2 linked regions of the Anatilimnocola floriformis genome follow. The protein of the gene in region 1 interacts with the protein of each later gene in a pairwise test. Links are inferred from orthologs where the notes say so. Each region holds a gene or a part of one and is shown in the gene's direction. Other genes may lie near its edges.

Region 1 (15,229 bases):
CGCTGGGTCTGGCGTTCAACTATCAGGACACGGTGTACAGCATTGCTGGCGACCTTGGCAGCAGGATCGCCAGCTATCTGGGGGACGAAGGAGGGACGTTGCCGCGGCTAACTATCGCTGGCGAAACGGGGACCTATGATCTCAAGTCCTATTTGGGCGACATCAACAGCTACAACCTTGGCTTGTTCGAAATCGTGAAGCGCGGCGGCAGCACGCTGCTCATCAGTGGTCTTAGCGATTTGAAGACCGTCACACGAATTGAAGGGGGAGTGCTGGTCGCTCAGCTCAGCACCTCGCTAGGGTCTTCTACCGCTTACACACGCGTGCTCCCTGGTGGTTCGTTGCGATTGAATAACACTTCCGTCGCGATTGCGTCGGAGCCTTTGCGACTGAGCGGTATGGGTTATCTGACCGATGCGGCGCTGAGCGTGAATTCAATCACGGGCGCGATGAGGTTCAATGGACCGATCACGCTTGAAGGCGACGCCAGCATGGGTGGTCCAATGGGGACCATTATCGTGGGAGGCGTCATTGACGACGGGAATTTTGCGTATGGTTTGCAGAAGACGGGAGGCTCTGCCGTCGTTCTGAACGGTATCAATCTTTATGATGGGCCGACGACCGTACGCGAAGGCTACCTGCAAATCAACGGTTCGATCAAAAGCCCCACCACCGTCGAAGCAACGGCATCGCTCTATGGCAGCGGCACCATTCACCATCAGCTGACCGTGAACTCCGGCGGTGCGCTCGATGCAACGCTGACAATCAATCGGCCAGGATTGCCTGCACTGGCGATCAACGGAGGAGCCAAATTGACTTCGTCTTTTGCCGCAGGCACCAACACCTCGCTGACCGTCAACGGCAGTATTACGCTTGGTTCGGCGGGCGTTTATCCGCGTTTGGACCTGATCAGGAGCACTGGCTTCGCGATTTCTGCTTCCGGCAAATACATCCTGATGCAAAACGATGGCAATGACCCCATTGATGGTTTCTTCACAGCGGGCTTCGGCAGCTCATTGCCCGTGGGAACCGTATTGCCCGAAGGCGCTGCAATCACGGGTAACTTCTTGACTTCGGGCATGGCAGCCACGATCAGTTATGTCGGCGGTGATGGCAACGATGTCGAAATCACCATCAATAACAGACCGACGATCAATATCCTCGCCGATCAAACGGTGAATGAGGATGCCGCGGCTACGACGATCAACTTGAGTGGCATCACGTCGGGAGGCATCACGCCGCAGGCGCTGCAAGTAACGGCGACTTCGAACAATACCACGCTGATTGCCAATCCGGCGATTAGCTACGCATCGCCAGCCACGACCGGAACGTTAACGTTCACGCCCGAACCGAATCGGAATGGCACGTCGACCATTGATGTCACCGTGCGCGATGCCGGACTCGATGGCGTGTTCGGCACGCTCGACGATAGTACGAATGCGACGAAGTTCACCATCACAGTCGCCGCCGTCAATGATGCACCGAGCTTTGTCAAAGGATCCGACATCAGCGTGACAAGTGCGTTTGCGCAAACGCGGCCGGGTTGGGCTACGTCGATTTCGCCGGGCGCCAATGAGAGTGCGCAGGTGGTCGATTTTCAGATCACGGGAAACACGAAGCCTGAATTGTTCTCTGTACTGCCAGCCATGGCAGCCAATGGGACGCTAACGTTCACTCCGGCACTGGGGCAGTACGGCTCGGCAACGGTCACCCTGCGGTTGCACGATAACGGTGGAACTGCGCTCGGCGGTGTCGACACGAGCGAAACGCAGACGTTCACGATCGATGTTTCGCCGCCGCAGTCGCTGCAGGTGTTGGCGTTTCTGCCGACGACAACCGGCGGCGTGGTGCACTTGAGCCAGCCCATCGATCCGAGTGTACTCAATCTGTACGACGTGCAAGGGAATCGCTTTGGTGCTGCCGATGTGGTGATTCAAGGGGCGAGTAGCGGCGTGATTCGTGGTTCACTTGTGGTCGATCCTGGTTTGCAGCGGCTGACGTTTGTTTCGACAACGGGTCGATTGCCAGCGGATAATTACACGCTGACGCTGCGGAGTGCGGCAAACGGTTTTCATGACGCGACTGGAGAGTTGCTTGATGGCGATGGTGACGGCCTGGCCGGCGGCGACTTTGTGTACGGCGTCACGGTGGCTGCCGCTCCGGCGAGCGCAGTGACGATCACTGTGCCGAATTTTTCACGCGGTCCGGGTCAGCCGGTGAATCTGCCAGCGAGCGGCACGACCGGCATTCCGCTCTCGTTCAGCAACGGCGGTGGGATCACCTCGGCGACATTTGAAGTGCATTACGATCCCACGCTCCTCAATATTTCCGCTGCCACGGTTGCTCCGGGTTTGCCTGTTGGTGCGACGGTGAATCTCGATACGACCACGGCGGGCATCGCGCTGATTCAGTTCAACAGCCCCACGCCGCTCACGGCAGGGACAACTCGGTTTGTAGATCTGCAAGCCGATGTGCCGGCGACGGCTCCCTATCGAACGAAGCAAGTGCTCGACATTGCGAACATCTCGCTCAACGCCGGCGCGGTGGCTGCGATTGATGACGATGGCGTGCAACTGGTTGCGTACTTTGCCGATGTGAGCGGCAACGGCGATTACACCGGTCAGGATGCGTCGTACCTCGCGCGCCTTTCCGTCGGCATCGATAGCGGCTTGGAACAATTCAAATTGCTCGACCCCTTGATCCTTGGCGATATCACTGGCAACGGCGACATCACCTCGCAAGATGTGTCGCTAATGTTGCAGCTCGCCGTTTCTATTCCTGTGGCCGAGGTTCCCACGCCGCTGCCGACCGGTTCGTTCTTGCAGGGCGGGCCCGATCCGAAGCTAAGCATTCCGCAGAACCTCGTCGCATCACCGGGCGAATCGCTCATCATTCCGGTCGATATCGATAGTATTGTGAATCTGACCGGCAACGGCTTGGCTTCGGCGGATCTGGTCATTTACTACGATCCGTCGGTTCTTGAAATTACCGAGGCAGCGCTTGGCAAGTTGGTTGCCAGCCGCGGCTGGCTGCTGTCGTCGCACATCAATCCACTGGCCGGGCGGATCGATCTGTCGCTAGCCGGGTTGAAACCACTCGAGGGGACCTTCCGCGGAGAACTCGCCCAACTGCAAGCCACGGTGAAAGCAGCCGCGCGACCCGGCGCTTCAGCGATCAATCTGGCGGCTACCTCGCGCCAGCGGTCGACGCAACTCAACGAAGGTTTTCTCACGCTGATCCCCGCGCCCACCGACGCCGCCAATGATCCGATCGACGGCCGTGTGACGATCCGTTCGGTCGCCACTCCAGTGACGACGAACATCGCTCAGTTGGTTGGCGAGCAACTTCTCATCACGGGCAGCGCGGCGAACGATCGGATCATCGTAGGTCACTTGCCCGATGGCCGGCTTCGCGTCCGCGTCGGCAATCAGCACTTGGGCGACTTCGCCGCGACCGGCGTGGCGATCGACGCGCAGGGCGGCGATGACTTTGTTTATGTTGCTCCCACGGCCCCGGCAGTTGTCATCGCAGCCAATATCGATGCCCTCGATCAAATCTTCGGCGGTGAGAGCAGCAAGGTTGTGTTGCACGCGCACGATCCTGCTGCCAGTGACTCCAGCACGCCGTTAAGTCTGCACGAACAAGCGCTGCTGCAAATTCTGTCTGCCTGGCAGCAGGATCATAGCGACGCGAGCGCAGCGTCGACCCCGCGGCGATCGATGGTGCGGCGGTTGTCCTAGTTGCGATTCATCGACCGCGGAGCGGTTCGCCGACTGCGATGCCCGATTGCTGAAAGGGGCCAGTTCGCCTACAAATGAGTGCTTCCCTTGCTGGCCATTCCAACGACGGTTGGAAAACACCAGCAAGGAGGGGCCTCTGCCCGAAAGGGGCCCTCGCGAGGGGGAAGCGTGAACCTGGTCAGGCCGTAATTGGAGCAGCCATAAGCGACGTACTCTTGTGCGGGGGCCTCTTTCTGGCAGCGGCTTGGAAGGGATGAAGGGGCTAGAGGTTAGGGACTAGGGAAATGCGGCGTTCAGTCTGCCGGGCTCTGCTTCATCTCTAACCCCTTGATCTCTTTCTCTCTCGCCCGAGGCGCGTATGGCTCTGCTTCCTGACGATCCGGCAGGCGACTCTAGCGCCGCCGATGCTGGCAATTACGTCGTCGTTGCTCGTCGCTATCGCCCGCAGGACTTTCAGCAACTCGTCGGCCAGCCACAGGTCTCGCAGGCGCTGGGAACGGCGATTCATACGAACCGCGTTGGCCATGCTTATCTGTTCACCGGCGCTCGCGGAGTCGGCAAAACCAGCACCGCGCGGATTTTCGCCAAGGCCCTCGATTGCGTCAAAGGTCCGACGACAGAGCCCTGTGGCGAGTGCGACATTTGCCAGGGAATCGCGGCGGGAAGCGATGTGGATGTGATTGAAATCGACGGCGCGAGTAATCGCGGCATCGATGAAATCCGCCAGTTGCGATCGAACGTCAACGTTCGGCCGAGCCGGGCGCGGTACAAGATCTACATCATCGACGAAGTTCACATGCTCACGATGCAGGCGTTCAACGCGCTGCTGAAAACGCTCGAGGAACCGCCCGAGCATGTGAAGTTCATCTTCTGCACCACCGAAGCCGACAAGATCCCGATCACGGTACTGTCGCGCTGCCAGCGCTTCGACTTCGCGCCGTTGCAATCGCAGGCCATCGTCGAGCGACTTGCCCACATCTGCACGCAGGAAGGCGTGTCGGCAGAGCCGCAGGCCCTGCAGATCTTGGCGCGACGCGCCAACGGTTCGATGCGCGACAGCCAGTCGCTGCTCGAACAGCTCCTTTCGTTCAGCGGCAAAGCACTTACCGCAGCCGACGTGCATCGGTTGCTTGGCACGGCCCAAGCCGGACGCCTCGCGGCGATCGCCGGCGCGCTGGCCAATCGCGACGCGGCAACAGCGCTGACGTTGCTCGACACGGCGATTCGCGAAGGAGTCGATGCGGGACAATTGGCCGAGCAGTTGCTTGGTTACTTGCGCGACGCGATGGCGGCGCATCTCGGTTGTTCGCCCGATTTGTTTTTGACAACCGAAGCCAGCGATGCCGCCGAGATGGCTCGCCTCGGCGAAGCGCTCGGACTCGATACTCTATTGGCTGCAGCGCAGATCCTAGATCAGTCTCTCGTCCGGATGAAGCAAAGCACACAAACGCGCACGCTTGTCGAAATGGCCCTCGTGCGGATCGCCCGGCTCGAGCAGTTGCAATCGCTGCCGGCGCTCATCGCCCAATTGCAAAGTGGCGCTCCTCTTGCGGTCCCCGCAGTTCCGTCGCGACCGGCATATTCGCCGCCGCCTCCGGCTTTCGCGCAGCCAGTGCCCAGTGCAAGCAGCGCGCCAGTCGCGCACGTTTCGCAGTCAGTGGGACCGCCGGTCAGCCAACCCCGAGCTCAGCCACTGCCGAATCCGCCTCCAAGCGCCGCCGATCAAAAAAAAACGGCCGACGTAACTGAACGGGACATTTCGCCCCCAGTCGAAGCCCCCAGCGACATTCCTTGGACAAATGCGGTAGCCCAGCAGATCTGGTCGCAAGCCGTTGAAGCCATTCAAGATATGACGGCGGATTACGCCCGCAAAGTCGTCGCAATAGCAATTTCCGGGCCAAACAGACTAGTTGCGTCGTTTAGAAAAGCGTATAGTCATTTCAAGGATCAGCTAGAGCGTCCCGAGCGGCGGCAGAAGCTGGAACAAACGCTGGCTGAAGTCGCCGGTCGCCAAATTCGTGTGGAATTCGATTTATTGCCAGATGAGCCCCAAGCGGCGGCTACGACGGCGAAACCACAGCCCACGGCAGCGCGCCGCAGGCAACGAATTAAGGAATTGGAACGCAACTTGCTCGTCCAGCAGGCGATCGCCGTTTTTGATGCCGAGATTGTCGACGTCATCGACGCGCCGCCCGCCGCCGAGGAACCGGAGTCCTCAGCGTCCGACATTCCCAACCCTGATCCATAAACCACCCATCTCTTACTTCTCGCATGGCCCAAGTCACTGATTCCGTGAGCAAAGTCATCGAGGAGTTTGCCAAACTCCCCGGCATCGGTCGCAAAAGCGCCGAGCGGCTCGCGTATCACGTGCTGCGGGTTCCCAAGAGCGAAGCCTTCGCCCTGGCCGACGCCATTCGCGCGGTTCGCGAAAACGTCCGCTACTGCGCGACTTGCTTCAACCTGGCCGAGAGCGAAGAGTGCAGCATTTGTGCGGACTCGCGTCGCGACCGCACGCAGCTATGCGTCGTCGAGCAGCCACGCGACCTGATGGCCCTCGAGCAAGCCGGCGTCTTTCGCGGCTTGTATCACGTGCTGCTTGGCCGTATCGCGCCGCTCGACGGCATCGGCCCCGATCAATTGACCCTGCCGCAACTCGTGCAACGGGTGCGGCAAGGAACGTTCAGCGAAATCGTGATGGCGACGAACCCTACTGTCGAAGGCGACGGCACGGCGCTCCACATTTCGAACTTGCTCGCAGAGTTCCCGGTAAGTATGACTCGCCTGGCGCGGGGAATCACAACCGGCAGCGTTTTGGAATACACGAACAAAGAGATCCTCGCCGACGCCCTTGCAGGTCGGCAGCGATTGTAATTTTTCAGTAGCTGAATTCGCCAGAATTCAGAGCGTTCGAATGATGTTGGCAGTCTGAATTCTGGCGAATTCAGCTACCAGACGATTGCTGTCCGCCACTTAACAAAGCAACCACCCAACCATGCGATTATCCTTTGGTCTTGAAGCCCGGCAGCTGCAAAAGCAGATCCTTGCGCCGCGGATGATCCAGTCGATGGAAATCCTGCAGTTGCCGTTGCAGGCGCTGCAAGAACGGATCGAGCAAGAGCTGTCGGAAAATCCACTCCTCGAGTTGCAAGAGCGCGATCCGACGTTGCCCGAAGAATCGACTTCGGAACCCGACCTCGGCGCCAACGAACGAAGCATCGAAGAAAAGCCGCTCGTTGTCGACGAAGCTCACAACAACGCCGACGACTTCGAACGGTTGTTGCAGCTCGATCGCGATGTGCCGGATTATTTCGACGAAACAACACGTCGCAGCGCTAACCGGATGGACGAAGATTCCGACCGCGCGCACGACACGATTTCGAATGTCGCCGAACGGCCTGAATCGCTGCAAGATTATTTGATGCATCAGCTCGGTGAGCTCGATGTCGATCCTCGCACGATGACCATGTGCGAACGAATCATCTCCGCCCTTGATGCGAAGGACGGCGGATATCTCCGTAGCAGCCTGCGCGATCTGCTCCCTGCCGATGCTCCGCCCGAAGATTTGTCGTTAGCCGAGAAGGCGCTCGAGCTAGTGCAAAGTCTTGATCCGCCGGGCATTGCGGCCCGCGATCTGCGCGAGTGCTTGCTCAAACAGTTACGGCCTGAAATCGATTTGTACGACGAACAAAAAACGCTGATCAGCAACCACCTGGAAGATCTGCGCGACAACCGCATGCCGCAGATCATGAAGGCCACGGGCTACAGCTTCGATCGCATCAAGGAAGCCTGGGAAGAGCTGAAGAAACTCAATCCCAAGCCGGCCGCTCAGTTTGCCGAAGTCCACGTGCCCTCGGTCGAGCCCGACGTGGAAGTCGAGCGCGGCGAAGACGGCAAGTGGAAAGTGATCGTTGAGGAGAGTCGCACGCCGCAGCTCTTCATCAGCAAGTACTATCGCGAGCGTCTCGCCAGTGGCGAAGCCACGCCGGAAGAGCGCGAATACATCAAGCGCAAGGTGCAAGCCGCGCAGTGGCTCATCGAATCGATCGAGCAACGCCGCAACACGCTGATGAAGGTCGCCCAAGCCATCGTCGAGCATCAGAACGAATTTCTCGAGGAAGGCCCCGAGCACATTCATCCGCTCAAGATGCAGCAGATCGCCGACAAAGTAAAGGTGCACGTCACCACCGTCAGCCGGGCGGTTGACGACAAGTACATTCAAACGCCCCGCGGCATTTATCCGTTGCGGCGGTTCTTCGTCGGCGGCACGCAATCGGACGACGGCGAAGATGTGGCGTGGGACATCATCCGCATTCGCTTGCAGGAAATCATCGACAAGGAGGACAAGTCGAGCCCGCTGAGCGATGACGACATCGTTCACGAACTGAAAAAGCTCGGCCTCGAAGTCGCCCGCCGCACGGTCACCAAGTACCGCCAAAAAATGTCGATCCCCAGCAGCCGTCAACGGCGCGACTGGTCGAAGACGTAAGCTATTTCGCCGCCGGTTTCACTTCAACTGCGCGGGCAAGCGTCACGCCGCCCCCGCGATCGTTGGCCAGCCAAGCGCTGCAGACGAAAATCGGCTCGGCGTGATCGGCAGGAACTTTGAAAGTGAGTTCCATGACGTGGTCTTCAGCCTTCGTCGGCTTATTGAGGTCGATGACCCAGATCTTTCCTTCCTGGCGCACGGGAACCGAGTTCGCTGTGACTTTTTCCGGATGCAGTTTCGGCCCAGCCGCGGCATTCGGTGTGGCCAGTGGTGTGAACTTCAGCAGGCCGCGAACCTCACTGCTGAAAGTGATGCGAACCGTCACTTCTTCACCGGCCTTCACGGCAGCGGCTGGGAATTGCATGCTCACGCCATCCACATAGTTACCCAGGCCATTCAGTCCACCCGCAGCCGTTCGCGCCTTCTCGTCCGTCTTGGCTGTCGGTTTGCGCGGCGCGTTGAGCACGCCGAGCGGTGATTTATCCGCATTGAAGAAGCGAATCAGTTCTTCGCCAGCGAGGTCACCGACGTCGACTTCCAGTGTGCCCTTGGCCGGAATTTCCCAAGGCCCCGCAATCACCTTGCCGATCGGTTGGCCGATTCGCCATGACTCATCGAACTTCACGACGCTGATTTCTGCCGGCTTGGTGGCGGTGTTCGCGAGCAGATATTTCACCTTGTCGCCTTGGTGAAATTCCTGAATGAACAGGCCCTGCCGGGCATCGATGCCCGTGCCGATGATGCCAAGTGTCATATGCAGAAGAGTCAGATAAACGGCTGCCGACATTATGGTTTGCTCCTGGAGTAGCCCGTCGACATTGTGTTCGGCTGCGACGTGGCACGCAACTTCCGCCGCACTTGCTAGCCAAATTCCCGCTAGCAGCCGTGTAAATCAGCTGAGACTTGCTCTGGTTCGATCAACGCCTGTTGCAGTATCATTGCCCGACCAATCTACAGGCCCACCCATTCGCAGGAAGTCACGGATGACTCGCGCGACCCGCTTTGTATTTGCTGCCAGTTGTTTGTTCGTCGTCGCTCTCACCGGCCGCGAACTCGTCGCTCAAAACTATCAACCGGCCGGCCCAGCAGCGCAACAACCGCAGCCGGGTGCTGCTCAACCGGGCGCTCAACCAGCTCGCACCAGCGTGTATGGTCCCGCGCTCGGTTCCACTGCGGCCCAACCTGCGCAAGGTCAGCCTCAACAACAAAATCCACAAGCCGCGCCGCGACAGAACTATCAGGTTCAGCCCGCGCAAGGACAACAACCTGCCGCTGCCGGCCAGGTGCGTCCCGTCTCGGGCGATCAGCCCATTCGCCAGCCGCAGAATGGCGCGGTCGGCCAACCTGGTTTCAATCAGCCAGGCGTTGGTCAGCCTGGCGGCCCCGCTGGTCCCGCAGCGCTGAACAACGTGCCGCGAGCTGCCATCGTGCAACCCATGCCGCAGCAGCCCGAGTGGTTTCCGCTCGATCCCAAGGTGCAAGAGTGGGTCGATAACGTGCTCCGCTATTGGGAAGAGCGAAGCAACAAGGTCAAGACGCTCGAGTGCAAATTTCAGAAGTGGGAATACGATCCGGGCGCGATTCCCAATCAGTTCCAGCAACTCAAAGCCCTCGGCAAATTGAATGAGCTCCCCTTCAGCAAGTATGCCCGCGGCGTGATCAAGTACGCCGGTCCGGACAAAGGCCTATTCAAAGTCGAAGAGCTGATGACTATCGCCGTCGGCGAGAAGAACCCCGATGGCACGCAGAAATTCAACCCGCAGCCGAAGGAAAACGGCGAGCATTGGGTGACCGACGGCAAACGCGTGTTCGCCTTTGATGCCAGCCAAAAGACGCTCACCGAATCGCAGCTGCCGCCGGAAATGCAAGGAAAGTCGCTCGCCGATGGCCCGTTGCCGTTCATGTTTGGTGCACGGGCCGAAACGATTCGCGCTCGCTACTGGATCCGCCCGCTGAAAGCCGAACAAGCCGGCGAGTATTGCCTCGAAGCCGTTCCGAAAGGTCGGCAGGATGCAGCCAACTTCAAGATGGTGCAGATCGTTCTTGACGAGAAACAGTACCTCCCCACTCGCATGCAGATTTTCGAAGGGGACTGGAGCCCGGTGAATCCGCACCGCACGGCTTATCGCTTCGACGACCGCAATGAAAACGACGCGAAGGTGGCGCAGACATTGCTCGATCCACTCAATCTGTTTACCCGGCAATTCTTTCAAGTCGAAACACCACACGGCTGGAAGCGATTGGTTTACGACGGCACCGGCAAACTCATCAGTGGTGGTGCTAACACGGCGACTCTGCCTGGACCGTCGCTCAAGTAAACCAACGGTCTGGGTGCGCCCTCACAGCGCCGCCGACTGCCGCATTTGCCGCAACGACTTATGAAGCCCAGCCAGTTGGGCAGTAAAATTGCTTGCTGTATCTGAATTCAGTCGCAGCAGATGCATTCAATTCCCAGCGACGCCAAATACTCGGCGATCATCGCAATCGTAAGCCGATCGGCAGTTCGCTGTGGGGAATAATTCGCCGTTCTTCAAATGCGTGCGGAACGCCTTCGAAGCTGACTGGCGGCCAATTCAAGATCCCTGTCGACAGATTGCTAGAGTCGACCTGATACTGCTCTGCAGATGATGTAGTCAGAAGTCATAATTAATTATCTCCTGTCCAGGCCGCTCCAGTTCAATTTGATAGATCCCTGGCGGTTCGAGCCGATGAGCTTCCAATGGTCCAGGGTCTGACACACGCTGTCAGCACTGCCACCGGTCTCCTAATTTATGTGAAGCTCACATTAAAACCATCGCGTTGCGATGATTGCATTCAGTCGCGGAATTGCTAGGCTTGCGGCGTACGAATCTTTAAGCTGTAAAGATTCTTCAGTCGTTAATCATCCTGCTTGCCTCAGGAATTCTGCCATGTTCAGCAAGAACCATTACATCAATCTGGCCAGCGGCCGTTTTGATAACACGCAATTGAGCGATCTCGACGCTGCGTTTGAGAGCTTTGATGCCAGCAAACCGAGCTCGGGCTTGGTGATTCACTTTCACGGCGGCTTGGTCAACGAAAAGGCCGCGATGACCTCGGCCGAAGCGTTGTTCAAAACATTTTCCGAAACGGGCGCCTATCCCTTTTTCTTCGTGTGGGAGACAGGCCTATGGGAGACGTTTCGCAATAACCTGACGGAGATCGCGCAAGAGACGCTCTTTAAGAAAATTGTGAGTTATCTGGTTGACCATCTCTTGAAGAAGCTGGGAGTGGATTCTTCGTCGTTCGCGCTCGAGTCGGTCGCCGTTGGCAAATCGCCGCAGGAACAAGTGGAAGAGTGGATCGACCAGCAAAAGGCTCCCACCAGCCCAGTGCCGCAGCAGGCTCCCTTTGACGAGATTCGCAATGAAGAAGCTCGCGCAGGCCTAACGGGGAACGAAGCCGATGAGCAGGAATTGGCGGCTGCGATGCGCGGCGATGCCGAACTGCAGAAGGAAATCGATGAGCTGAACAGGCAGTTGTTTGCGCCTCCCTCGTCCGCCGAGGCCAATGAAAGCGGCCTGGGCTACAAGACGCCGGGCCATCTCACGGCCAGCGCACTGCAGGAACTGAGCGGTATTGCCGAGCGGCCAGAAAGAACCCCTCACGTTCCGCCCCCGGTGTCAGCAGAAGAATCGCTGATCGGCATCGGGATCACCGTCGGTCGCGTTGCGGTGGCAGCCGCCCGCATCGGCTATCGAGTCATTCGCCGCTATTCCAAGGGCCGCGACCATGGACTCTACACGACCGTTGTCGAGGAGGTGCTGCGCGATCTGTACGTTGGCAAGCTCGGCGCGGAATTGTTCTGGAATCAAATGAAGCGCGACACGCTCGATGCGTTCGGCGACGACGATCGACTGTACGGCGGCACCGCATTCTTGCGCCGACTGGTGAAACGGTTTGAAAACGTTGCAAACCCGCCGCGGGTGACACTCGTTGGGCATAGCGCCGGCGCGATTTACCTGTGTAATTTTTTGATTCATGCCCACCGCGAATTCAAGCAACTGCCGGATGTCAAATTCGACGTGGTCATGCTCGCGCCGGCTGTCGATTTTGATCTCTTCAATCAGGCCATTCAAACACAGCGGATCGGCAACGTTCGTTCCTTCGGCATGCGCGATCAATTGGAAGCCAAGGACGCACTGCTCGCGCCGTTTTCAAGCACGTTGAAATATGTCTATCCAAAGTCGCTCCTCTATCTGGTGTCCGGCTTGTTGGAAACAGAAGTCGACCGGCCGCTCGTCGGCATGGAGCGGTACTATCCTGGCAAGCAGTACGAAGGACGTTTGTTCCAAAGCGTTGCTGCCGTGAAGAAGTTTTTTGCGGCAGGACCGGATCGCCTGATCTGGTCGGTGGCAAAGAGCGGACCGGGCCTTAGCTCCGAATCGGCCCGGCATATGGATTTCAATCAGACCGACCCGGTCACGCTGGCCAGCGTCCTACACATTTTGAAAGCGGGATTTGTACAGGCAGTCGACCCTGATTCGGGGCTCGAGAGCATGCAGATCGAACGCGTGAGCGACGCTGATTTGAGCCGCATGCTCGATGGGATGGACGATTCCGAGGCCATTCAAATACTAAACGACTTCTCGTCCTGGCTCGACAGTAATACGACGCGAAAACTGCACAGAACAGGTGTAGGGTTGGCTTTGCCGATCGCCAGAGAAATCATTTCCGCACCAGCGGCCGAAATGTCGGATGGCGAGTTAGCCAAATTGACGCTAAAAGTCGCGGCGCAGGATGAAAAATGCCAACAGCCGCTGGCGCAAATGGCCAAGAGTTCGAGAGGCGTCAAGGGAACGGTTTCCCTCGCACCCGATGCCGTTCTGGTTGGATTGCAAAGCCAAATTCACATCGATGAATCCGATGGCAAAATCAACGTGCAGGTTCTTCGGCCTTCCTATGAGCTCAGTCGCGCGGCGGCGGAGATGGCGGCCCGTGCCGACGAGTCCACGCGATATTCGCCGCGCACATCCGAGCTCTTAATTAATGAAGACAAAGTCGCGGCCGCCTTGGCATCGTTGCACTCCGAAGACCTCGCCGCCGTTTTTGCCAAGGTGCAACACGTCACGCCGCCAGAACTGTCTGACGCGACGAAGGAAAAGTTTGCCTGGGATCTTGTCAACGACAAATTGAATCGTGGCGAAAGTCTGGAAGACTTGCTCATCACAGCCAATCTTGTTGTCCCTTCGGCCGGTTTGTTGCAGCGTTTTTTGGCGAAGGACAAAAAGGTGAGCAGGAGTCTGCGTCGCCAAATTTCCGTCGCTCAACAACGAGCCTATGACCCAACCGGCACTCCAGAGGTTGTGTCGCCAATGACCCTGCGCTTGCGCTCGCCGGAAGTCGACCTCAAGAATATTCCAGGACTGACCATCGTTTCGAAAGTGGGAAACATTGTGGCGGCCGAGGGAACCGCTGCTTCGCTATCTGCGCTGGAAGATCACGAAGATGTTTTGACAGTCGACAATCCCCACGGCCTGCTATTGCCTGAATGCCGATATTCGATGGCGCATGTCGGAGCCACCAATGCCAAGGCCCGCACGAACGAAGGGGGTGACCAGTGCCTGGTTGCGATCATCGACGGTGGGATCGACGTCATGCATCATGCGTTTCGCCAGGTTGCCGATCCCATGAAAACTCGCCTGGTAGGCATCTGGGATCTGAGTGATCCAACCGGCAAGCAAAACCACACTGCAGGCCTGAATACTCCTGGAACGCTGTTGCCGCCAGCCGGATTCGAAGCCGCAGGGGGAACCTGGCATTCTAAGGCAGCGATCGAAAATTATCTGGCCAGTGGCGTGCTTGGTGGCAACTTGCAGCGCGATCGAGGCGGTCACGGCAGCCATGTGGCGAGCATCGCCGCCGGCTCGGCAACTCCGGCGAATCTCCCCTCTTTTCCGGGCGGAGTCGCACACGAGGCGCCGATTCTGGCCATCATCGTCGGCAGTAGCGAGTACGAAGAGGGTTCGCCCAATCAAATTGGCTACTCCAATACACTCGTCTCTGCGCTGGAATTTGCTCAGGCAAAAGCAGAAGAACTGAAGTTGCCGGTCTCTGTCAACATGAGCCAAGGGCATCAATCCGGCGGTCACGACGGCACGACCACGCTGGAGGCCGCCATCGATAGTTTCTGTCAGAACGGCCGTGCCCGCGGACGGGCCGTGGTGAAGTCGGCCGGCAATAGCCGCGCAACTGCGGGGCATGCCTATGCCACGATAGCCCCTAAGTTTTTAGAAAACTTGGAATGGGTATCTGACGTGCAGAAGACCGTCAACTTTCGCACCGGACGCGTGAAGGATGTGATTGAAGTTTGGTTCAATCCCTCGGAGCAGATGGGCTTTTTGCTCTTCAATCCCAACTCGGATCGATCCATCTCGGTGAATTTTACAAATCCTCATGCCGCCGGCGTTTTTCCCAACGGCAATACCTACATCATCGACTACGACAAGCACTTTCGCGACAACGGCCACGGCCGATTGCGAATTGAAATCGCGGCGGGAACGGCGAAGGCGATCCTGGATGGTAAATGGCAACTCGAAATGGTGAATGGCGATACCGCTCGCGCTCAAGAGTTGCATGCCTGGATCGAAGTTACCGATTGGCAGCCCGCGCAGTTCACAGGGTTCGCTCAGGCAGACACTACCCTCACGATTCCAGGCACGGCCAACAGTGTCATCACCGTGGCGGCTGTGCAGATTGCGCCCCAAGGCGTGGCCAAGTTTTCCTGTTTTGGCAAAACTCGCCACGGGCTCGAAAAGCCCGAGATTTCGGCCCCTGGTGTCAACATCATGGCTGCCGAAGGGAACACGCTGAATGGCTTTATCGAGCGCGACGGGACGAGCATGGCCGCTCCGCATGTAACCGGCGCTGTGGCCCTGGTTTTCTCCGCCGCGAAGAAGCAAGGGATTCAAATTCCCTCGGCCAACGAAGTGCGCCAAGCCTTCCGCAACATAAATAACAACCACTGGGACCGCGGCTCGGGCTA
Region 2 (16,479 bases), on another replicon or contig:
CTTGCGATTTCCCTTGCCATTCGCCTGGCCGGGGCTCTTGCCGTCGTCTTTGATCAGTTGCGGCTTGTAGTCGAACGTATCGACATGCGACGGCGCACCTTGCATGAACATGAAGATCACACGCTTGGCCTTCGGTGCGAAATGCGGTGGCCGCGGCGCGAGAGGATTCGTCGACGCGTCGGGATTGGCTTTTGCCTGTTGAGCGCAGAGTCCGGCGAGCGCGAGCAGGCCGAAACCGCAGGAAGTGCTTTGCAGGAGTTGGCGGCGTGAGATGGGATGCATGACTTTTCCTCGGCGAATGAGGCGTTGTTTATTCTGGTTCCCTCTCCTCGGTAACTCCGGGGAGAGGGTTAGGGTGAGGGGCTGTGCTGCAGATCGAGTCTAATCCGCTGCGAGCCCCTCACCCCGGCCCTCTCCCCGTGAGTACACGAGGAGAGGGAGTGAAGACGCGATCAATACACATACCTAAACTCCGCCGACGCATACAGCGTGTGGCAGAGCGTGGACCAGGCGGCTTGCCGGCCGTTGGCGGTTTCGAATTTCTTCAAGTACTGCTGCACTTCGTTGATCTGACTGGCGGTGGCAGGACGGCCGAGGAACAGCCGGAAGGCGTAGTCGATCCGCTGCGCATCATCCTTGTGACGAGCGTCGCCGAGGATCTTCTTCGCAGCCGCTTCGGCCTGATCGTGCACGACCGGGCTATTCATCATGTAGAGCGCTTGGATGGCAACCGTCGTCACATCGCGCTGGCCGGTGACGAGTTCTGGATCGGCCATGTCGAAGACGTTGAGGAACTCTGGCACGTAGCCGCGGGCCATCGGCAGGTAACAGCTGCGGTGTTTGTTTTCCTTCAGCAGCGATTCCCCTTTCACCTGGCGGCCGAGTTCGCCATCGAGTTTCATCACGGGTGAACCGACGGGGCGCTCGAGGTTGAGTTGCCCGGAGGTGGCGAGCACAGTGTCGCGAATGGCTTCGGCTTCGAGACGACGGCGGCTCATGCGCCAGACGTATTTGTTATCGGGATCGCTGCTGTAGTTGGCGTCGTTGTGAGCGCTCGACATTTGATACGTGCGGCTGAGAACGATCTCGCGGATTAGCTGCTTGGTCGACCATTTCTGGTCAATGAACCGCAGGGCCAGATGATCGAGCAATTCGGGATGCGTCGGCATGTCGCCCATCGCGCCGAAGTTATCGACAGTATCGACCAGACCGCGGCCGAAGAGGTGAAACCACACGCGATTGACCATCACGCGGGCAGTGAGCGGATTGCTTTTGTGCGTCAACCAGTTGGCCATTTGCAAACGGCCGCTCTGGGATTTGTCGACTTGCGGCGAGCCAGGGAACTGCAGCACACGGACAAAGCCGCGATCGACTTCATCGCCGAGGTCGTTCACCTCACCGCGGATGTTGATTTTGCAATCCATCAGCTTCGCAGATTCGCGCACGCCCATCGCCGATTCGCCGGGCGGGGCCATCTTCTTTTCGAGCGCATCGCGCTCATCCATCAGCTGGGCCAGGCGGCGTTCTTCCTGACGGAATGGATTGGCGTTTTCGGCCTTCTTCCGCTTGGCGTTTTCTTTGGCTGGCTTGTTGGGGTTTTTCGGATTCCCCAAGATCGGCGCGGGGCTCAGATCAGCTGAGCGTTTGGCGTGGACGAGGTCGAGTTTCGCTTGATTGATTTCACGTTCGATCCGCGCGAGCTCACGGCGGTCTTGCTCAGAGCCGGCTGATTTCGAAGTATCGACGAGCGATACGTATTCCCCTTCGTAGCCGGTTTTGTTGTTGCCGCGTTTCACACCCGAGAAAACATCGGTGCTGCGAAAGATGCCGGCGAGGGCGTAATAGTCTTGCTGTTGAATCGGATCGAACTTGTGATCGTGGCACCGAGCACAGGCGACCGAGATGCCCATGACCGCGCGGGTCACGACGTCGATCTGTTCGTCAGCGACGTCCATCGCGAACTGCTCGGAGTTCTTTTCGTTCAAGCTCCGTGGGCTGAGGGCGAGAAAGCCGGTGGCCGTGATGTGTTCGTTTTTCTCGGCAGCGCCGCGCGATGGCAGCAAGTCGCCGGCGATCTGCTCGCGAATGAATTGATCGTAGGGTTTGTCCTTGGCGAAGGCGTCGTAGACATAGTCGCGATACCGCCAGGCATAGTTGTACGGAATGTTTCGCTCTTTGCCGCTCGATTCGCCAAAGCGGGCGACGTCGAGCCAGTGGCGGCCCCAGCGTTCGCCAAATTGCGGCGAGGCGAGGAGCTGATCGACGAGCTTTTCGGTAGCCTTCGGCGCAGGATCGAGGACGAAGGCATCGATCTGCTCAGGCGTCGGCGGCAGACCGATGAGATCGAAATACAACCGGCGAATGAGCGTTGGCTTGTCAGCATCGGCGACCGGTGTGAGCTTATGTTTTTCCAAACCGGCGAGGACATAGCGATCAAGATCGGCGCGAGCCCACGTGGTGTTCGTAGTGGCCGGCGGCGGCGAGTTCTTCACCGGCTGCAGCGACCAGAATTTGCGGGCATCGACTAGGCTGATTTTCTTACCGACCGTGGAGGTATTGCTCTCGCGCGGATCGGGGGCGCCAAACGTGACCCACTTCACAAAGTCGCCGACGATCTCGTCCGACAGCTTTTGCTTCGGCGGCATCTCCAAGCCGTCCTGGTGTTTCAGGGCTTGGATGAGCGGGCTCTGGTCGGGCTTGCCGATGACGATCGACGGGCCCATGTCGCCACCCTTGCGGATGCCGGCGCGGGTATCGAGCCGCAGGTTCCCTTTCACTTCCTTGGCGCTCGCCGAATGGCATTGGTAGCAATTGGCGATCAGAACCGGGCGGATCTTCTTCTCAAAAAAGTCGAGTGCCGCCGGCGTGATGTTCTCGGCCCCGTTCGCGAGCCGCAAGCCGCCAGCCAAGACGAACAAGAGTGGCAACAGGCGCTTCATGGGAACCTCGAAGGGCGGTTAGTTGGGTCAATCAATAAGATGCGCAGCGGTGGGCGGTTATTGGCCTTCGTTAAGTGGGCCTAGCGCGTGCCTCATCCCATCTGCTCAGAAATCGACGCTTCAGCGTAGCAAAATCAGCGCCGCACGCGGAAACGGCGCACTTAACAGCGTTAGACTATCCGCCCGTGACGGTTGACGGTTTTCGCGAAATTACGTCAACGTAATATGACTCCCGCCGGTAAATGCCACGGGCCCCATCTCCCCATCGCCGAATCACTCCACCCGCCACAGCCACTCCAGCGATTCCGGCAGAATCGCGCCGCCGTGTTTGCCGTTGTGGCCGCCGTCGCCGCCGACGAATTTGTGGTCGTACTTTTTGTACTTCAGCGCCGATTCCATCTCAAGGTTTGCCAGCCACCAGTTGCCGTGTTCGTTGTTCACGTCGTTCGAGCCATCTTGCAGGAAGATGCGTAGCGGTTTGTTCGGCGTCTTCCGGATCAATGCGTGATAGACATGGCCGCCGCGGATGTTCGTGAAGCTGCCGACGTGGCTTAGCACTTTGCGAAACGCGTCGGGCCGTTCCCAAGCGACCGTGAACGCGCAAATGCCGCCCGACGAGATGCCGCAGATCGCTCGCTGGTTCGGATCGTCGGTCAGTTTGTAATCCTTGCCGACGGTGGGGAGGATTTCGTCGAGCAAGAATCGCGAATACTGATCGCTGAGCGTGTCGTATTCAAAGCTACGATTGTTCGCCTGCCACGGGCTCTCGGATTTCAGCTCGCCCTTATGACCGGGATTGATGTAGATGCCGATCGTCACCGGCATCTTCCCTTTCGCGATGAGATTATCGAACACAATCGGCGTGCGGAACTCGCCCTTCACATCGGCGTAGGCATTGCCGTCTTGAAAAACCATCACGGCCGCGGCTTGTTCGGGTTTGTACTGCGCGGGAACGTAAACCCAGTAGTAACGCTTCGTACCTTCGAAGACTTTGCTCTCGTGCTCGTAGCGCTGCAGCTTGCCAACCGGCACATCGGCTTGACGCTCGGAATCAGGGCCGAGTTTGAACTGCTCGTCGGCAGCGAAGATGGTTGTGGTGAATAACGCGATGAACAGGCAGCAGAGGGAGCGAAGCATGATGTTCTCCAGTGAATGTAGGCCGGAACAAGCGGCACTCCGCGCAGTTCCGGCAGGAAGCTGCGATCGACGTCCAACTGCTCAAATGCCGGAACTGCGCTGAGTACAGCTTGTTCCGGCCTACCGCTATTAAACCTTTTGCAGAATCGCGTTTGCATCGGTGCACAGCTTCGCTGCCGCGTCGGCTGTCGGCGCTTCGGCGATGATGCGCACGATCGGTTCAGTATTGCTGCCGCGGATGATCAGCCAGCGGTCGGGCCAGTCGAGTCGCAAGCCGTCGAGGCGATCTGCGGTCGCTTCGGCAAAATGCTTTTGCAGCGCAGCGTACGCGGCGGGAAGTTTTTCCGCGGCGAGGGGCGTCGTGGTTTTGTGAATGTGATAGCGCGGTAACTCGGCGACGAGCTCGCTGATCTTTTTGCCGCGACTGGTGATCGCGGCCAGGATCTGCGCCATGCCGACGAAGCTGTCGCGGACGTAGACGATGCGCGGATCGATCGGGCCGCCATTGCCCTCACCGCCGAAGACAGCGCCGACTCGTTTCATTTCGTCAACGACGTTGGCTTCGCCGACTGCCGATCGGCTGAACGGCGCTTGGTATTTTTCGGCAAGGTCTTGCGACATGCGACTCGTCGAGCAGTTGGTCACGACCGGGCCGGTCTTTTGACGCAGCACATGATCGAGGCAGAGAGCGACCGTGTACTCCTCGCCGATGTAGCGGCCTTGCTCATCGATCACGGCCAGGCGATCGGCATCGGGATCCTGACAAAAGCCGATATCGGCGCCGGCGGCGACGACTTTTTCTTGCACCGATTTCAGATTCTCCGCCGTTGGTTCCGGCGGGTGAATGAATCGGCCGGTCGGATCGCCGCCAAGAATTGTCACCTGGCAACCGAGATTTTGCAGCAAAGTTTTTCCCAGCAGGCTCCCCGCGCCGGCGTTGCTATCGAGCAGCACCTTGCAGCCGCGGGCTTTGATGGCAGCGACGTCGACGGTCTCCAGCAGCAGTTTCAGGTGCGGGCCGGTGGTGTCCGATAGCGGCCGGATCGTGCCGATCTTGTCGTGCGGGGCCCAGGCAAAGCTGGCCGCGCGATAGCCATCGAGCACCTTTTTGCCCGCAACGGCGGGGATTACTCGGCCTTCATGGTTGAAGAGCTTAAGGCCGTTATAGGGGAGCGGATTGTGGCTGGCGGAAATCTGCACGCCGCCGACCGCGCCATAATGCCGGACTAACACACCTAAAGTCGGAGTCGATGCGACGCCGGCATCCCACACGTCTTTGCCGCTGGCGGCGAGGGCCGACTGAACAGCCGCTGCCAGCATGCTGCCGGTGGTGCGGCCGTCGCGGCTGACAATCACCGGTCCGGGCGGCAGCGTCGCCGCGAAAGCAGCCACATAACGGACGGCCAGGTCGGGCGTCAGACTTTCGCCAATCACTCCCCGCAAACCCGAAACACTGATGATTGGCTCTGCCACGATTGTCTCCTCCGTGTGACGACTCAAAAAGACTTCCCCCCCAACGGCCCCTTAGTATAGAATCGCGCCAGGCGGTTATTACAGCGGGCGCTCATGGAACGGTCGTCCTAAATACAGCAACGGGCAATAGGAACGGTGGGTCATGCAGAAGGTGTTAATGTTCTGGCGGCAAGATCCGGGCGTAAAGCAGCCGGCAGAAACGATCTCACAAGAGTTGAGCTTCGGTGAAGACGTCGAAGGGCTGGTCGACCTGCCCATCAAGGACGTGATCGACCGGATCAAAGCCGAGTTCACGGGCATCGACGAGAAGCCCGGCGTGTTGTTCGGCCGCGGCCATGCCGGCAAATTCGAAGTCAGCTGGAGCTGGCAGTTCTTCCGCATCGAAGGCCCGCACCTGGAAGAAGACGACCGCCAGAAGTTCCTCTCCATCGGCCGCGACTTCGGCTGCCAGGCGTATGAGCCCAAGCCGACGTTCCCGATGAAGAGCTAGTAGCGAATTGCTCCTGCGATCGCTGAATCTGTTTACAAATCAATCGCGTGCATCATCTGCACGCGATTTTTTTGCGCGCTGTAGCTGTAGCTGTAGGCCGGAACAAGCGGTACTCCGCGCTGTTCCGGCAGGAGGCTGAGATCGACGTCCCTCTACAAGTCATGCCGGAACTGCGCTGGGTACAGCTTGTTCCGGCCTACGTCATACGTTGCTGCAAGATTCTGGCGACTCCTCGGTATATCCCGGCAGATACAATCTGCCACAATCAACGGGAACGAGGAGAGAAGTCATGAACACTCAAGCACCAGTCGTCGTGATCACGGGCGCCTCGCAAGGAATCGGCGCGGGGCTCGTGCAGGGTTTTCTCGCCCAGGGCTATCGAGTGGTTGCCAATTCGCGCTCGATCAAAGCCGATAGCAATCCCAATGTGCTGACCGTGGCTGGGGATATCTCGAGCCCCACGGTTGCCGAGCAAGTAATCGCCGCCGCTGTCGAAAAGTTTGGCCGTGTCGACACGCTGGTCAACAACGCCGGCATGTTTCTCGCCAAGCCTTTTACCGAATACACGGTCGAGGATTTCAATCGCGTCATCTCGCTCAATCTGGGCGGCTTCTTTTATGTGACACAGCAAGCGATCGGCCAGATGTTGAAACAGGGTGGCGGCGGACATATCGTGAATCTCACGACGTCGCTCGTGCGGCAACCGATGAAAGGTGTCTCTGCCGCGATGGCTTCGATTACCAAGGGTGGTCTCGACGCGGTGACTCGCGGCCTGGCCATTGAATATGCCGACCAGAAGATCCGCGTGAACGCCGTCGCGCCGGGCATCATCGAAACCCCCATGCACGCTCCCGAAACGCACGACTTTCTCGCCAGCCTGCAACCGCTGAACCGGATGGGTTCGGTGCAAGAAGTGGTCGATGCGGTGCTGTATCTGGAGGGGGCAAAGTTCGTGACCGGCGAGACTTTGCATGTCGCCGGTGGAGCCCAGGCAGGGAAGTGGTGAGACGGCAATTGTGCTGGGCTCGCTTGTTTCAGTCTGCGTTACTGACGCGCCAAACTTCTTGACATGCCACCGCAGATTTTGTACAATTGAACAGTACTCATTGCCGATGAGCGTTACCAGCGGATGCACTTTGGGGCCATCGGCTGATGCGCTTGCGTTGATCTATTTTCGACGAGAATGATCGATCGTTTGCAAGTTGTTGTTGAAAGGATAATCAAGTGGTGAGAAAAGGTTGTGGTGCTGTTTTGGAACTGTTGTAATCACCCTCCCTTGAGGGATGAAAGTGTTGTGGGGATTTGGCGGTCGTTTTCGCTAAGTGATTTACTCAGAATGGTTTGTGGATTTCGCAGAACTGAAACAACTGTTGTGAGAAATCGAGCTCCATTTGCCCTCGCTGGTTTCTGCCGATGCCCTAAAATGACAGGCTGCTAGCAGCGACTGATTCGACCCGATTGGCCGATCTGTCTTCTCCCTTACTTTTGCAAGGATGCCCGCATGTCGCGCTCGTTCGTCCACCTGCATTGCCATTCGCATTACAGCTTGCTCGATGGCGCCTCGCCGATCGGCAAATTGGTGCAGCGGGCCAAGGACCACGGCATGAACGCCCTGGCCCTGACCGACCACGGCAATCTGCACGGGGCCCTCGAGTTCTATAACAAAGCCAAGGCCAAGGGGATCAATCCGATTCTCGGTTACGAGGCCTACATCGCCCCCGGCAGCCGCTTTGAAAAGAAGGACGCCGCGAACAGCAAGGAAGCCAGTTATCACCTCACGCTGCTCGCCCAGAATCGCGTCGGCTTTAAGAACCTGATCAAGCTGGCGTCGCACGCGATGCTCGAGGGTTTTTATTACAAGCCGCGCATCGACAAGGAAATTCTCGAGGCCCACAGCGAGGGAATCATCTGCCTTAGCGGTTGTGTGTCGAGCGAGTTCAGCACGGCGATTCTCCGCGGCGGCGACGGCGAGGAAGCCTTCAAAAAGGCAATGGAAACCGCGGCCTGGTTTCACAAGCTCTTCGGCGATCGCTACTTCGTCGAGATCATGAACAACGGCGTCGATATTCAACGGCTGCAGTTGGAAGGGGCCGTCGAAATCGCCAAGCGGATGGGCCTGCCGCTCGTCGCGACGAGCGATGCGCACTACGTCGACCGCGACGATGCCGAAGCCCAAGACGTGATGTTGTGTGTGAACACCGGCAAGTTCCGCACCGACAGCAACCGGATGAAGATGGAGAACGACTCGTTCTATCTCCGTTCGCCGGAAGAAATGTATGCGCACTTTCCGGGGCTCGAAGATGCCGTGGCGCGCAGCCAGGAAATCGCCAACAGCGTGTGCATCGATCTCGAGCTCGGCAAGCGGCACTTCCCGGTCTATGCGTTGCCGGAAGGGCGCTCGACGGCGGAGTATTTGCGCGAGCTGTGCATCACAGGTCTGAAGGATCGTTACAGCGACGATCCCGAAATGCTCAAGGATGATGTACTCGCCGATGTGGTCATCGCGCGTCTCGATCGCGAGCTCGACGTCATCAACAAGCTGGGCTTTCCGAATTACTTTCTCATCGTTTGGGACTTCGTTCGCGAAGCCCGCGACAAGGGCATTCCCGCCACGGCGAGAGGTAGCGGTGTCGGCGCGCTCGTTTGTTTTGCGCTGTATTTGAGCCACGTTTGTCCGATCAAATACGACTTGCTGTTCGAGCGGTTTCTCGATCTGAATCGTAAAGAAGCGCCCGATATCGACATCGACTTCTGCAAAGAACGTCGCGGCCTGATCATCAATTATGTGAAGGAAAAGTACGGCGAAGCCAACGTTGCCCAGATCGGCACCTTCGGCACGTTGCAAGCTCGTGCGGCGATCAAAGACGTCGGCCGCGTGCTCGGTTTGCCGATGGATCGCGTCAACAAAATCACGTCGCTCGTGCCGGACGTGCTGCACATCTCGCTCGAAGAAGCGCTCGAGCAATCGGACGAACTAAAGCAGCTCAGCAACAGCGATCCGGAAGTTGCCGAGGTGCTGAAGCTCGCGCAAAAGATCGAAGGCCTGGCCCGCAACATCGGCACGCACGCCGCGGCGGTGGTGATCGCCGACAAGCCGCTCACTGAGTACGTGCCGCTGGGCAAAGTCAGCGGCAAGAACGACATCATCACGCAGTGGTCGATGGGTGACGTCGAAGCAGCTGGCCTGTTGAAGATGGACTTTCTCGGCCTCCGCAACTTGACCATCCTCAGCAAAGCCGAGGAAATCATCCGGCAGACGACGGGCATCACGATCAACCCGTATAAGTTTCCGCTCGACGACAAGGCGACATTCGCTCTGCTGCAGCGCGGCGAAACGAAAGGCATCTTCCAGCTCGAATCGGGCGGCATTCGCGACCTGCTGCAGAAGATGAAGCCCGACCATTTCCGTGACATCATCGCGACGAACGCGCTCTATCGCCCTGGTCCGCTCGAAGGCGGTATGGTGCGCGACTACGTCGAAGTGAAGAACGGCCGGCAGCAAGCGAATTACATTCATCCCGTGTGCGAAAAGGTTCTCGGCGAAACGCACGGCGTGATGGTGTATCAAGAACAAGTGATGCGGATTCTGAACGAGCTCGGCGGCATCGAGCTCGCCAGTTCGTACACCTGCATCAAAGCGATCAGCAAGAAGAAAGAAGAGCTGATCGCGAAAAACAAAGATCAGTTCCTGAAAGGCTGCGGCGAGAAAGGTCTTGCCAAGAACGAAGCCGAAGATTTCTGGAACATGATCATCAAGTTCGCGGGCTACGGCTTCAACAAAAGCCACTCAACCGCCTACGCCCTCATTGCATATATGACTGCGTACTTGAAGGCTCACTATCCGGTTGAGTTCATGGCCGCGCTCCTTTGTGGTGATATCGAGGGCCGCAATTTCAAAACGAAGGATGCGCTCGTCGAGCATCTGGAAGATTGCAAGCGGATGAATATCGAGGTCGTGCCGCCGGATGTGAATAGCAGCGATGTGGAGTTCACGGTCGGCGACGGCAAGATTTATTTCGGCCTCTCTGCGATCAAGGGTTGCGGCGGCAACGCGGGCGAAGCGATTGCAACCGCGCGGAAGAAGGGTGGGCCGTTCAAGGACTTGTTTGATTTCTGCGAACGGGTGGATTCGAGCGGCGCGAGCAAGGGTGTGATCGAAACGCTGATCAAAGCCGGCGCGTTCGATTGTTTCAAAGCGAAGCGGTCGCAACTCGGCGCGATTATCGAACGAGCCATTCAGGCCGGTCAGAGCGTGGCGTCGGATCGCAAGAGCGGCCAGAAATCTTTGTTCGGCGCGTTCGGTGGCGACGAAGAAGCCAAGCCCGCCGTCACGATGCCGGATATCGCCGAGCTCGTGCCGAAAGAAATGGCGCAGGCTGAGAAGGAAGTCCTCGGCTTTTATCTGTCGAGTCATCCGCTCGATGAATTTCGAAACAAACTCGCCATGTATCGTTCGCATACGGTGACATCGGCGAAGACGCTGCCGGAAAAGCAGGAAGTGATTCTCGGCGGCATGCTCGCGGCGCTGAAGTATGGCAATTCGAAAGATCCCAAGCCGGGCATGCCGTCGCGCTGGGTGATGTTCGACTTGGAAGACGTCGAGGGTGGCGTGATTCGTTGCACGATGTGGCCGAGCACCTTTGCCGAGTACGGCCAACTCGTCGCTCCCGATGCCATTCTCATGGCTCGCGGCCGCGTCGATCGTCGTGGCGGCGAAGAAGCGAATCTGAACATCGACGAGCTCACCACGCTCACCGACATCGACGAGCGGAGCACCAGCGGCATTGAGATCCGTTTTGACGAACGGCAGCACGGCCCGGAAACGGTGAAGAAGGCCTACGAAATCATCCGCGGCTATCCACCCACTGGCGAGAAGCCTGGCGTCCTGAAGATGCAGGTCATTACCGAGGATCGCACGCTTGTCGATCTGCGAGTGAAGAATCGCTTGAGCATTACGAAAGAACTCGAAGCGCGACTGCAAGATCTGCTCGGTGCGGGTTACTTGCGATTGCTCAAGTCACCGCCGAAACCATCTGCCGACCGGCCCAAACCACGGTTCCAGAAAGCTGGCGCGCGGTAGGACTCGCGTCCCAAATGTGCCCAGCCGAAGGCGGCTGGGTTCCTCCGTAGCAATCCGTTGTCTCACCAGCGACAATCGACGTGACTTCTTCACGGAGATTGCTTCATGGCCAGCTGGCGGTATTTCGGCGCGATTGTCTGCGCGTTTTCACTCGGCGTTATCGCTGCGGCGCAAGAGGACGAAGAGGAACCCTTTCTGCCGGGGCTGATCGCGCAATTTCAACAAGCCAAGTCATCGCCGGTGCAGCGACTCGAAGCCGTCGTGGCGGCCCATTGGAATGCACGGCCTGATGAACGACTCCGGCCTGGCGAACTCTTTACCGTCACCTACCGCGGCGTGCTCGATGTGCCCGACGATGGCCAGTATCAGCTGCACTTGCACGGCAATGGCCAGGCCCGCGTGCTGCTCGATGGCAAGGAGTGGATCGCCGATCAAAAGCTTTCCGGCTGGGCCAGTTCCACGACTCGTCAGCTCACGTTCGGTCCACTGCCGATCGAAATTCAATTCATCGCCACCGCCTGGCCGGCGCAGATCGGCTTGTTCTGGTCCAGCGATCGCTTTGAGCGGGAACCGGTGCCGGCGCGAGCTCTTCAGCATGCGCGCGAGATGGTGGTGTCGGACTCATTCGAACGTGGCCAGGTTCTCGCGCGAGCTCTGCGCTGCGAAGCATGTCATTCTTCCGGCGAGCAAAACCGCGAGCCCATGCCGGCGCCGGCCCTCGATCAACTGGCCGGCAATCTGCAGCGCGATTGGCTGGTGAATTGGCTTCGCGACGATGGCACCCACGATCAGTTCAGCAACATCCGCAAGTCGCAGCGGCGGATGCCGTTTCTCAACATCGCCGCGGATGAAGTCGAGCTGCTCGCCGACTGGCTGCTCGCGGGAGATGGCAAAAAACCGAAACCTGTCGCCGAAAAACCACCCAAAGCCGATCCCAAGAAGAAGCCGCGCACCACGGCCGAGCTGCATGCGGCCGGCGAGAATCTGCTGCGAACCAAAGGCTGCCTCGCCTGTCATGAAAGTGGCGAGTTCGGCGAGAGTGGCCTCTATGGCGGCGGCGATCTGACCAACATCGCCGCGAAACGCCCTCCAGAGTTCTTCGCGCAATGGCTACAAAAGCCGGAGACGCTAAATCGCGATCATCGCATGCCTGTGTTCGATCTCACCGCCGACGAACGCGAAGCTTTGTCGACTTATTTGAGTAGTCAGGGAAAGGGAGCCGAACGGCGCGAGTCGCGAGATGAGGCAAAGGAAAGAAATTCGCGTGCGCGGGAGATCGCGCGCAAGTATCGCTGCGACGAATGTCATCGTTTGCCCGAACAAGAACAAATTGCGAAGCTGCCAGCAGCCAAGTCGCTTGCTGATTTAACGGCAACATCGAATTGGGAGAAGTCGTGTGTCCGTGAGACGGCAAAAGATCCTAGCGGCCAGCCGTTGTTCACGCATGCTGCGCCGGTCAGCGATGCGCTGAAGGACTATTTCTCGCAGCGAGTCGCGCCCGACAAGACCTCCCTTAACAAACCCGACGGCGCGCAACTCGTCATCGAAAATAACTGCCTCGCTTGCCACTCCCGCGAACCGCAACTCGCCGGCGTGCTGCCGAAAAAGTTCGGCGATAAGCTCGTGCGCCTCGCCGAGTCCGATCCGGAACTCGCGCCACAGATTCCCGCTCTCACGCCGCCGTCGCTCAACAGCGTCGGCGACAAGCTGACCGATGCGGCGCTGGCTGGAGCCATCACGCGCGCAGGTCCAGCGCATCGGCCTTATCTGCAAGTGCAGATGCCGAAGTTTCGCTTGTCGAAAGCACAAATCGAGCAAGTCAGCGCGCACTTCATCGGCAGCGATCGCATTCCCGATTACGAGCGAACCAAACATCCGGAGCCGCAGCCAGCGCAGCTCGCCGCGCGAGCGCTCGCCGGCAAACGACTGGTCGGCACCGACGGCTTTAGCTGCACTGCTTGCCATCAAGTCGGCAGCGTGCAGCCGGTGAAAGCGCCGCCAAACGCTCGTGGCCCGACCCTCTCGATGCCGCAGAATCGGCTCCGCAAAACGTGGTTCGATCGCTGGGTTCGCAATCCTGCGCGGATCGTCCCGCGGATGGAAATGCCCTCGGTACAAACGCCCGTTCGCGGCGTGCTGCAGGACAATCTTCACGACCAACTCGCCGCCGTCTGGCAAGTCCTCAGCACTCCCGGCTTCGAACCGCCGTTGCCCGCGCCGGTTCGCACGCTCCGTTTTTATTCCAGCGAAGACAACTCGCAGCAACAGCCGCTCGTCGTTACCGATCTGATCGAATACGAAGGCCAGATGCTGGAGCGCGCCGCGCTTATCGGTTTGCCGAATCGGCAGAACGTTCTTTTCGATTTCGCCACGCACCGGTTGCTCGCTTGGAGCCAAGGGGATCTCGCGCGGCAACGAACGAAAGGAAAGAATTGGTACTGGGAGCCGGCGGGAAGTGCGCTACTGACGACGGGAATCCAGGAATCGGAGTTGGCCGTGGAAATCGACGGCCGACTATACTTCGCAGTCGCTGACGGACAATGGCTCGCAGAGCCCGAGCAATTTCGATTGAGCAGCGATCAGGCCAGCATTAAGTACACTCTCCGTTTTCGTCGCAGCAAGGAAGATGCCCAGCCGCCGTGGACTGTTTCGCTGCGAGTGCGACAGGACTTGAAGCCGGATTTCAACGGGAATGGCTTGGTTCGCCACTTCGAACTATCCGGCGTTCCAGAGAACGCCAAAATTCATTGGCGACTGCTCGATGCCAAGAAACATGGCATCGAGCCGAGCGAAATGGAGACGAGCCCGCGCGGATTGAGTTTGAAATTGGCCAATTCGGGCTCGATCCAAGTCTCGGTCGACGGCCCGACGGAGTTTGGCTGGCTCAAATCGGACACAGCGACTATCGAGTTCAAAGGGCTGGCTCAAAGCAAGGTTTCTTGGAACGCGAGCTACCGTTCGCAGCTCCCTGCCGACGAATATCACGTGCCACGTTCACCGGCCGTTCCTTTCACGCAACCGCCAGTCACCATCGCGCCCGGCATGACCGGCGAGCGATTGACGCTCTCCACCGACATCATGCCAACCGCACTTGCATGGCGGCCGAACGGTGAACTCGTGGTCGCCTCGCTCAAAGGTCAAGTTCTCGCTTTTTCAACCAACGCACAAGCGACGGCGCAGCTGCAAGGAGAGCTTCTCGCCGATGGCTTGGCCGCCCCCTACGGCATTCAGGCAGGGCCTAATTATGTCGATGTCGTTGCGAAATATGGTCTGTTAAAAATCGTTCGCAATCGGGATGGCAGCCACGAAACGAGCCTGATCGCCTCTGGTTGGGGATACACCAGCGACTACCACGACTGGGCCGTTGGTTTGCCGAGTGACAGCAGAGGCAACTACTACATCGCCTTGCCCTGTTTTCAGGACAATCGTGCGGACGCGGCGAAACGGCTGCGTGGCTCGGTTCTGAAACTAACTCGGGCGATCGACGAGCAGCACCATCACAGGATGTACAATTTTGAAGTCCTCACCCACGGCCATCGGTTTCCGATGGGAATGGCACTGAATGCCGAGGATGAATTGTTCGTCACGGATAATCAAGGCAACTACAACCCGTTCAATGAGCTGAATCATGTGCAGCCGGGGAAGCACTACGGCTTTGTGAACAAGGGCGAGGAGAAGCCGCAGGAACTCACACCGCCGGCGATCGATATTCCGCATCCTTGGACGCGGAGTGTGAATGGCATCTGCTTTTTGAACACGCCGCGGACTCTGAATGACAAGCAGCTGACAGCAGTGCGCGGCAGTGTCAGCATCTTTGGCCCGCTCGAAGGACATCTCGTCGGCTGCGAGTACGACACGCGGCGACTCATTCGCATGAGTCTGCAAAAAGTCGACGGCGAATATCAAGGCTGCGCTTATCCGCTGACCGTTCCCACGCCCGCCGAAGAAGCGCCGCTAGGGCCGATCTGCTGCGAAGTGAGCCCCGCCGGTGAACTCTTCGTCGGCAGCATTCGCGACAGCGGCTGGGGCGCGGGAAACAACATCGGCGAAGTGATCCGCATCAAGGTCGATCCGGCTAAACTCGGTTCCGGCCTGGCCGAGATGCGGGCGATCGTCGGCGGCTTTGAACTTGAGTTCTTCGTGCCGGTTGAGAAGGAGTTGGCCGAGCAACTCGAGAGCTATTCCCTCAGCAGCTACCGCCGGGAATCGACACCCGCGTACGGCGGCAACGACATCGATCGACGAACGGAAAAAATTGCGAAAGTCTCGCTCAGCCCGGATCGCAAACGAGTGATCTTAGCGCTCGATCAACTAAGAACGGGGCACGTCTACGAACTCCGGATAAAATCACTGGCACCTGCCGAAGAGACATTCTTTCCCGCCGAAGCGCACTACACGCTGCGGCGAGTTCCCAAGTAGCAGGTTGCCATGAATTCACCATCGATTGCCCGTCCAGCACCGATCGCAGGCGAGGAGCTGCGCGTCCCGCTCTCGATGGCCGTTGGGATCATCGGCATGGGCTTTGTCGCCTTAATCTTTGGCGGCGGCATTGCGTTGCTCACTTGGCGGAGCTTTACGTTCGGCGGTCCAGCCGGCGAATATACCTTCACCGACTACGCAGGTTGGTTTGGCCTGTTCCTCGGCGTGTGTGGACTGCTGCTGATTCCCGCCGGCGTGCTGCTCCTCTTCAATCGCGGCGCTCTGGTGCTCGGTCAGGACCGGCTGCAATACGTCGTCAACCGTCGGAAGGTGATCACGCAGATTCCTTATCGCAACATCGCCCGCATGGAGATTGCCACGGACGAAATCGGCGCACGCTTCATCGGCATCGAACTAGCCAATCTCGCCGATCCGGAGACCTATCATCCTGACGCCACCGGCTGCCAAGATCTTTCCGGTTGGCACTACAAGATCGAGAACAACTCGCCGCGGTTCCCTCTGGAGCAGATCTATCAGCATATCGCGACTCAAGCGAACGCGACGCGACGGAGTTAATCGTAAGCCACCACCAGCTTCGTCTTGATCCCCGGCTTCTTGGCAAACGGCACGGCTTTCAGTTCTTCAATGTTCTTGATGATCGGCAACGGCTGTTCGACATCCGGAAATTTATAGAGCGGCGTCATCTCACCGGTCGCAGGATTGAAGATCGAACTCGCCGGCGCGGGGCCTGCTTCGCCGCGATTGAATTTGAGATAGACGAACTTCTTGCTGGCCGGATCGAAGGCCGTGTATTGCTCGAACCGCCGACCGCCGCCGAAGTTCACTTTATACGTGACTTCGTCTTCACCCTCGCCGCTGCTGATCACGTAGCCAGATCCTGCCGAGGCCACGTTCACCGCGAGCAGCGAAATCAACAGCCA

Evidence for each region.
Region 2: the proteins of dnaX (region 1) and dnaE interact in binary tests that used the Escherichia coli proteins (3 or more experiments, as listed by UniProt). The link is inferred for Anatilimnocola floriformis from one-to-one orthologs.

The regions. Positions count from the first base shown.
Region 1 is NZ_JAMLFW010000002.1:679,035-694,263, reverse strand. The notes cover bases 3,675-6,543. They hold dnaX (DNA polymerase III subunit gamma/tau), read left to right. Parts: upstream 3,675-4,098; coding sequence 4,099-5,988; downstream 5,989-6,543. Other genes in these bases: recR (recombination mediator RecR), read left to right, coding at 6,012-6,543; M9Q49_RS27460 (cohesin domain-containing protein), read left to right, coding at 3,675-3,740. Also shown: more of M9Q49_RS27460, read left to right, coding at 1-3,674; more of recR, read left to right, coding at 6,544-6,611; rpoN (RNA polymerase factor sigma-54), read left to right, coding at 6,733-8,226; M9Q49_RS27435 (hypothetical protein), read right to left, coding at 8,228-9,013; M9Q49_RS27430 (hypothetical protein), read left to right, coding at 9,210-10,544; M9Q49_RS35830 (S8 family serine peptidase), read left to right, coding at 11,136-15,229. UniProt on the Escherichia coli protein: Part of the beta sliding clamp loading complex, which hydrolyzes ATP to load the beta clamp onto primed DNA to form the DNA replication pre-initiation complex.
Region 2 is NZ_JAMLFW010000001.1:746,395-762,873, forward strand. Bases 7,201-11,319 are described here. They hold dnaE (DNA polymerase III subunit alpha), read left to right. Parts: upstream 7,201-7,540; coding sequence 7,541-11,119; downstream 11,120-11,319. Other genes in these bases: M9Q49_RS03065 (c-type cytochrome), read left to right, coding at 11,225-11,319. In the rest of the region: M9Q49_RS03030 (DUF1501 domain-containing protein), read right to left, coding at 1-282; M9Q49_RS03035 (DUF1553 domain-containing protein), read right to left, coding at 453-2,939; M9Q49_RS03040 (alpha/beta hydrolase), read right to left, coding at 3,213-4,076; glmM (phosphoglucosamine mutase), read right to left, coding at 4,206-5,549; M9Q49_RS03050 (hypothetical protein), read left to right, coding at 5,692-6,039; M9Q49_RS03055 (SDR family NAD(P)-dependent oxidoreductase), read left to right, coding at 6,329-7,045; more of M9Q49_RS03065, read left to right, coding at 11,320-15,538; M9Q49_RS03070 (hypothetical protein), read left to right, coding at 15,548-16,114; M9Q49_RS03075 (hypothetical protein), read right to left, coding at 16,111-16,479. UniProt on the Escherichia coli protein: DNA polymerase III is a complex, multichain enzyme responsible for most of the replicative synthesis in bacteria. This DNA polymerase also exhibits 3' to 5' exonuclease activity. The alpha chain is the DNA polymerase catalytic subunit.